DNA from 2 places in the Blautia fusiformis genome. Region 2 is predicted to be linked to the other one. Evidence: riboswitches for the same ligand, from Rfam matches in the RefSeq annotation. Region 2 holds a riboswitch; the other holds the start of a gene.
What was found. Region 2 has a riboswitch for ZMP and ZTP ahead of LKD46_RS12925 (IMP cyclohydrolase). Riboswitches for the same ligand answer to the same signal wherever they lie in the genome.

Region 1: linked by a shared signal. The riboswitch ahead of LKD46_RS04110 (formate--tetrahydrofolate ligase) and the one ahead of LKD46_RS12925 (IMP cyclohydrolase) in region 2 are both predicted to bind ZMP and ZTP.

The regions. Positions count from the first base shown of each region.
Region 1 covers NZ_JAJEPT010000003.1:121,349-125,472, forward strand. Annotated here, with positions in the region: gene LKD46_RS04095 (4Fe-4S binding protein) at 1-239, shown strand, start outside; gene LKD46_RS04100 (helix-turn-helix domain-containing protein) at 303-1,031, opposite strand; gene LKD46_RS04105 (sodium-dependent transporter) at 1,253-2,653, shown strand; ZMP/ZTP riboswitch at 2,894-2,975, shown strand; gene LKD46_RS04110 (formate--tetrahydrofolate ligase) at 3,049-4,124, shown strand, end outside.
Region 2 covers NZ_JAJEPT010000015.1:55,875-59,998, reverse strand. Annotated here, with positions in the region: gene LKD46_RS12940 (DUF6106 family protein) at 1-382, shown strand, start outside; gene guaB (IMP dehydrogenase) at 450-1,904, shown strand; gene LKD46_RS12930 (peptidoglycan recognition protein family protein) at 2,017-2,733, shown strand; ZMP/ZTP riboswitch at 2,831-2,912, shown strand; gene LKD46_RS12925 (IMP cyclohydrolase) at 2,999-3,712, shown strand; gene LKD46_RS12920 (phosphoribosylaminoimidazolecarboxamide formyltransferase) at 3,751-4,124, shown strand, end outside.

The DNA.
Region 1 (4,124 bases), on a different contig from region 2:
CATTCTGTAAGTATATCTGTCCGCTGGGAGCTTTTTATTCGGTATTTAATAAAGTTTCCGTTTTTCGTTACAGAGTAGATAAAGAAAAATGTGTTCACTGCGGAAAATGCAGGAATATCTGCCAGATGGAGGTCGATCCGACGGAAAATCCAAACAGTACAGAATGTATCCGATGTGGAAGATGTAAAAAGATATGTCCGACACAGGCGATCCGGTGTGGGTTTGCAGGCAAACCCTGATACAGAAAAATACGAAAACGGTACAGCTTATAAAATATAAGGTGTACCGTTTTTTGCAGAAAACTACTTTTCCATATTATCTATCAGTAACATATTCAGCTGTTCCCAGCGCTTCAGATCTTTTTTTGTAAAAAGCAGCTGGTGGCGGAACGCTTCGGTAAGCTCTTGTGGTTTTAAAGTGATCACACATTTGAATGCGCAGGGCATCAGATCCGCACTGGAAATCCCACACAAAAGTCCTGTTGTAAAATCTCGAAGCTCCAGAGGATTAAAAATGTACAGGAGATCTTCTTCCAGTGGGTTATACTGATTTACAAAGGAAAAACGGATCAGCATATCACTGTAAAGAACTTTTCCGGTGTAAAAAATCTCACTGCTTCTTCCGTTGGCAGAAACAGAACAGATCGTTAAGGTTGCTTCGTATTTTCCGGATTCGCCTTTTTTTTCATAAATATCGATGACGCCATCCTTCGTACGCTGATAGCGTCCATCGTAAAAGTAAAAATATAGCCGCTGTGCCTGAAAAAATGGGCTTTTTTGTCCTTTTCCCGGTGCATTGGACGGTTTACTGGCTGTTTCAGGAAGACCAGTGGTAAGCTGGGACATAGATACCTGGAGAATCTGGCTGATATCATACAAAGTTTCGATATCAACGGAGATATCTCCATTTTCATATTTGCATACGGTAGCTCGACTTTTATGGATGGCATCTGCCAGATCCTGCAGAGTCATCTTTCCGGCTTTTCGGTATTTTCTTATTTGTTCACCTACATAACAGGTAAAATTACTCATTTTGTTTCCTCATACTATCTATTTTTCTTATTAATTTTTATTGTATACGATTATATCGGAAAAACCGGTATTTTGTAAAGTAGTAAGAAACTTTTTTGAGATAAAATTTCGTAAAAAGAAACTTCTGCCATTTGCACTTATCTTTATTTAAGGTAAGATATGGCTGTTAGGCTGAAGGTTTCAGCCTATATCAAATATATACTTGAAGAGGGGAAATTGAAATGAAAGAAAAAGGAAGTAGCTTTTCCGGCTCAATAGGCTTTGTCCTGGCGGCAGCCGGAAGTGCAGTAGGAGTTGGAAATATCTGGAGATTTCCATATCTCTGTGCCAAAGATGGCGGAGGACTTTTCCTGCTGGTTTATCTGGTACTGGTACTGACTTTTGGATTTGTACTGTTGACAACGGATGTAGCACTTGGGAGAAAGACAAAGAAAAATGCATTGAGGGCTTTTGAATCTCTTGATCCAAAGTGGAAATTTTTAGGACATTTAACGTTTATGGTTCCGGCATTGATCATGACCTATTATTCTGTTATCGGTGGATGGATTGTAAAATATTTTTTTACTTATATTATTTCTGATGGGAAAGATGCGGCTTCAGATGTATACTTTACATCATTTATTACATCAGATATTGCACCCGTTGTATTTATGCTGATCTTTCTGGCACTGACTGCCTGGATCGTATTTCGTGGTGTGGAAAAGGGAATCGAAAAGTTTTCCAGGATCATTATGCCGGGGCTGATTCTTCTGATTGTGATCATTGCGATTTTTTCACTGACACTGTCCCATACTGATACGGATGGAACTGTCCGCACCGGTATGCAGGGGCTGGCTGTTTACCTCAAACCGGATTTTCATGGATTGACGGTAAAACGCTTCCTGGAGATCCTTCTGGATGCGATGAGCCAGTTATTCTTTTCCTTAAGTGTATCTATGGGAATCATGATCACATATGGTTCTTATGTGAAAAATGAAGTTAATTTAAATAAAGCAACAAATCAGATTGAGATCTTTGATACCGGCGTTGCGTTTCTTGCAGGAATGATGATCATACCGGCTGTTTTTGTATTTCTCGGAAAGGATGGAATGGCTTCCGGCCCAAGCCTGATATTTATCTCACTGCCAAAGGTTTTTGATGCCATGGGAGTATTTGGCCGTCCGGTGGCAATTGCATTTTTCCTGATGATGGGATTTGCGGCACTGACTTCCTGCGTGTCTGTCATGGAGACACTGGTTGCAAACTGCATGGAACTCTATCACAAACCCCGTAAGAAAATGTGTGGTGCTGTCGGAATCTATTCTCTTGTTACAGCAGTGCTGATCTGCCTTGGTTATAACAAACTGTATTTTGAACTTAAACTGCCAAATGGTTCCGTTGGACAGCTGCTGGATGTGATGGATTATATCAGCAACAGTTTTCTGATGCCGTTTATCTCACTTTTGACAAGTATTCTGATCGGCTGGGTGATCGGCCCTGACTGGATCATAGGAGAAGTGGAACGAAATGGGGAACACTTCAAACGGGCAGGGTTATATCGCTTTATGATCCGTTATGTAGTGCCGGTTGTAATGCTGATATTATTCCTGGTATCTACAGGATTTGCAGATTTGATTTCATAAGTGTGGTAATATGTTTATGGCGTCTGGACAGTCGCATTAACGGATGACCAGTACAAGATACGATTAAATAACAGAGGATTTGATGAAAAAAGATATGTACGAATGTTGGAGAGAAAACTAATACATAGAACGGAAATGATTCAGAAAATTAGACTTAGCTCACTTTAAAAGTGAAAAAATAATTTGATAATTTCTTGACAAGTACTAATAAATATGTTAGTATTCAATCATCAAATTAATAAAGTCTTCGGTGACTGACGGAGTTGTGGGATAACCACGAGGGAGCCGGAGATTCGATGAGTCGACCGTCTGGGCAGTATTTGAAAAACTTCAGATACTGCTCTTTTTTATGGGATAAAAGATGCAGACGGTTGCAGCGGAGAAAGGAGAACATTATGGGATTTAAAAGTGACATCGAGATTGCACAGGAGTGCACAATGGAGCCAATTACCAAGATTGCAGAGAAAGCAGGTATTGATGACAAATATCTGGAGCAGTATGGTAAATACAAAGCAAAGATCGACTATAATCTCCTGAAAGAAACAGACAAAAAAGACGGCAAACTGATTCTTGTGACAGCTATCAACCCGACACCGGCCGGGGAAGGAAAAACAACTACAACGGTAGGTCTTGCAGATGGAATGCAGAGACTTGGAAAAAATGTTATGGTAGCTCTTCGTGAGCCATCCCTGGGACCGGTATTCGGTGTCAAAGGTGGTGCGGCAGGCGGCGGCTATGCACAGGTAGTTCCGATGGAGGATATCAACCTTCATTTTACCGGTGATTTCCATGCAATCGGTGCGGCAAACAACCTTCTTGCAGCAATGATCGACAACCATATTTTCCAGGGAAATGAGCTGAACATCGACCCAAGAAAGATCACCTGGAGACGTTGCGTGGATATGAACGACCGTCAGCTTCGTAATGTAGTAGATGGACTTGGCGGAAGAACAAACGGTATGCCGCGTGAGGACGGATATGACATTACCGTAGCATCTGAGATCATGGCAGTTCTCTGTCTGGCAAGTGATATCAAAGATCTGAAAGAGAGACTTTCCAGAATCATCATCGGATACACTTATGGCAAGGTTGCTGAGCAGAAACCGGTAACAGCAGGAGATCTTCACGCAGAGGGTGCTATGACAGCACTTCTGAAGGATGCCCTGAAACCAAACCTTGTTCAGACACTGGAGCATGTTCCGGCAATCGTTCACGGCGGACCATTCGCAAACATCGCTCACGGATGTAACTCCGTAACAGCTACAAAGATGGCTATGAAGCTTGCTGATTATGCCATCACAGAGGCTGGATTCGGTGCTGATCTTGGAGCTGAGAAATTCCTGGATATCAAGTGCCGTATGGCAGGTCTTACACCAAGTGCCGTTGTTATCGTAGCAACCGTACGTGCTCTGAAATATAATGGCGGTGTTGCAAAAGCGGATCTTAACAATGAGAACCTCGAGGCTCTTGA
Region 2 (4,124 bases):
ACTTTTGCTGGTACCGGCTATTGCACTTGGTATTGCATGTTATTTTGTAATACCGAAGACAGATCTGGAGTACGAGTATCTGTTTGTTAACGGAGAACTGGACATTGATATGATCATGTCAAAATCAAAAAGGAAAAGAGTGAAATCGCTCCAGCTTGCGGAGGCAGACCTTGTGGCACCATTAAAGTCCCACAGAATGGACTATTATAATGGCAATCAGAAGATGAAAGAGTATGATTTTTCATCAGGAATTGAGGATCATAAACGCTATGCAATGATCATAAGAGACAGTGGAGAAACCTGCAAAGTGATCCTGGAACTGGATGACGCACTTGCAAATACCATGAAAAATTCTGCACCAAGTAAAGTTTTTTTGGATTGACATGAATCTTGTTTTTTGTTACACTAGTTCACAAATTTAAAATATCTTACACAAGGGAGGAAATGCAATGGGTACTATTATTGGTGAAGGCATTACGTTTGATGACGTCCTTCTGGTTCCGGCTTATTCTAAAGTGATTCCGAATCAGGTAGATGTTTCAACGTATTTAACCAAGAAAGTAAAGCTGAATATCCCCATGATGAGTGCGGGAATGGACACAGTTACAGAGCACAGAATGGCAATTGCCATGGCCAGACAGGGTGGTATCGGTATCATCCACAAGAATATGTCCATCGAAGCACAGGCAGAAGAGGTTGATAAGGTTAAACGTTCTGAGAACGGTGTTATTACAGATCCATTTTATCTTTCACCGGAGCATACACTGAAAGATGCCAATGATCTGATGGCGAAATACCGTATTTCCGGTGTTCCGATCACAGAAGGCAGAAAGCTTGTAGGTATTATCACAAACCGTGATCTTAAATTTGAGACAGATTTCAGCAGAAAGATCAAGGAGTGCATGACTTCTGAAGGACTGATCACAGCCAAGGAAGGAATCACACTTGAGGATGCCAAGAAGATCCTTGCGAAATCCCGTAAGGAGAAATTACCCATTGTAGATGACGACTTTAATTTAAAAGGACTCATTACCATCAAGGATATCGAGAAACAGATCAAATATCCGCTTGCAGCCAAGGATGCACAGGGACGTCTTCTCTGTGGTGCGGCAGTTGGTATCACAGCCAATGTACTTGCACGTGTAGATGCACTTGTGAAAGCGAATGTGGATGTAATCGTAATTGATTCCGCACATGGTCATTCTGAGAATATCTTAAAAGCAGTCCGCGAGATCAAGGCTGCATATCCGGAACTTCAGGTTATCGCAGGTAACGTTGCAACAGGAGCAGCTACCAAGGCACTGATCGAAGCTGGTGTAGATGCAGTTAAAGTTGGTATCGGACCTGGATCTATCTGTACCACACGTGTTGTTGCAGGTATCGGTGTACCGCAGGTTACTGCTGTTATGGATTGCTATGAAGTAGCCAACAGCTACGGAATCCCGATCATCGCAGATGGTGGAATCAAGTATTCCGGAGACATCACCAAGGCTATCGCGGCAGGCGCCAATGTCTGCATGATGGGCAGCATGTTTGCTGGATGCGATGAGAGCCCGGGAACATTCGAGCTCTATCAGGGAAGAAAATATAAAGTATACCGTGGAATGGGATCTATTGCAGCTATGGAGAACGGCAGCAAGGATCGTTACTTCCAGGAGAACGCCAAGAAGCTTGTTCCAGAAGGTGTTGAAGGACGTGTTGCATACAAAGGACACGTTGAGGATACCGTATTCCAGTTAATTGGCGGTTTAAGATCCGGTATGGGTTACTGCGGAGCAGAGAACATTGAGAAGCTGAAAACAACAGGCAGATTCATTAAGATCTCCGCTGCATCTCTCAAGGAGTCACATCCACATGACATCCATATCACAAAAGAGGCTCCAAACTACAGTGTAGATGAATAATAAAGGAAAAAAAGGTAAGACCGGTAAAAAGTCACCCAGGCCGTCCCATAGCGGGCGGCCTGTTTCCGTAAAGAAAACTTCCTCCGGGTCTTCCAGAAGAAAAAAGAAGTCTTTGAGAAAAAAGAACCCGATCAAGATCCTGCAGAGGATTGTGCTGATATGTATCATTGTGATCGTTGCTTTTGCTGCGTGTGCGTTAGGATACGCATTTTTTGAGATGCGCATGGAACAGAGTGAAACTCAGTCCGGACAGGAAGAAATATCCGGGAATGCCAGCGGAAATGGCGGACCGGAACAATGGCAGGCAGAAGGAGCACCTTTTATTGATGTGGAGCTTCTGACACCGAATTCCTATTCCAGACCACAGATTTCTATCGAACAGGTAAATTATATAGCCATTCATTATACGGCCAATCCGGGATCTACTGCCATATCCAACCGGAATTATTTTGAAAATCTTGCGACAACGCAGGACAACAAAGTCAGCAGTCATTTTGTGATAGGTTTGGAGGGAGAAGTGGTACAATGTATTCCCACTTCAGAAATATCCTATGCCACAAATTCCAGAAATGTAGATACCATATCCATTGAATGCTGCCATCCGGATGAAACAGGGCAGTTTAATACAGCAACCTATGATTCGGCGGTAAAGCTGACAGCGTGGCTTTGTACACGCTTTGGACTGACTTCGGATCAGGTGATCCGTCATTATGATGTCACAGGTAAAGACTGTCCGAAGTATTACGTGGAAAATCCCGATGCATGGATCCAGATGAAATCAGACATTGCAGCACAGATCCAGACAGATTATGCATTACAGGGGAAATAAAGTGTTATTGTTTATTTTGTGAGCAACAAGAAGTCTGGAAAAATAATTTCTGAAAATAGGGGCTTGAAAATTAAGAAGAAGTATTGTAGTATAACAGCAGAAGCTGCATGACTGGCGGAAAGTAGGATTACCTACAGGGAGTGCAGTGAAGTGAGAAGCCGACCGCCTGGGCAGCCTGATAAGGGGTGTCCAGGCGGTTTTTTGTTACCGTTCATATCCTGGGATAAGCCCCGGGCCTTACATTAGACAAGGAGGACTGTGAAAAATGACGACATTTTCACTTGAAAAAGAACTGAAAGAAAATTCCTATCCGGGAAGAGGAATTGTGATCGGACGTTCCGCTGACGGGAAACATGCAGTTACTGCATATTTTATTATGGGAAGAAGCGAGAACAGCAGAAACCGTATTTTTGTTGAGGATGGGGAAGGAATCCGTACACAGGCTTTTGATCCGTCCAAGCTTACAGACCCGAGCCTGATCATTTATGCACCGGTACGTGTCCTTGGAAATAAGACCATCGTAACAAACGGTGATCAGACAGATACGATCTATGAGGGAATGGACAGACAGCTCACCTTTGAACAGTCTCTCCGCAGCAGAGAGTTTGAGCCGGATGCGCCGAACTATACACCTCGTATTTCAGGTGTTCTTCATGTTGAAGACGGTAAATTCAATTATGCGATGTCTATTTTAAAGAGCAATAACGGAAATCCGGATTCCTGTCTTCGTTATACATTTGCCTATGAGAATGCGGCGGCAGGACAGGGACGTTTTATCCATACTTATAAATGCGATGGAAATCCACTTCCAAGTTTCGAGGGAGAGCCGAAGCTGGTAGAGATCCCAAGCGATATTGATGAGTTTACGGATCTCCTCTGGAAGAGCCTGAACCAGGATAATAAAGTTTCTCTCTTTGTTCGTTTTATTGACATTGAGACAGGAAAATATGAATCCAGGATCGTAAACAAGAATAAATAAGAAAATAGGGATATCACAGAGAACGGAGGAGCTTTTTCATGAAAGAATTACAGTTAAAATACGGATGTAACCCAAATCAGAAACCATCAAAGATCTATATGGCAGATGGAAGTGAGCTTCCGATCCAGGTACTCTCCGGAAGACCAGGATACATCAACTTCCTGGATGCCTTTAATGGCTGGCAGCTGGTACGTGACCTTAAGAAAGCAACCGGACTTCCGGCAGCAACTTCATTTAAGCATGTATCTCCGGCAGGTGCTTCCATCGGACTTCCGCTGAATGAGACACTGGCAAAGATCTACTGGGTAGGTGATATGGACTGGAAGAATTTTTCCCCGCTTGCATGTGCGTATGCAAGAGCAAGAGGTGCAGATCGTATGTCATCATTTGGTGATTTTATTTCTCTTTCTGA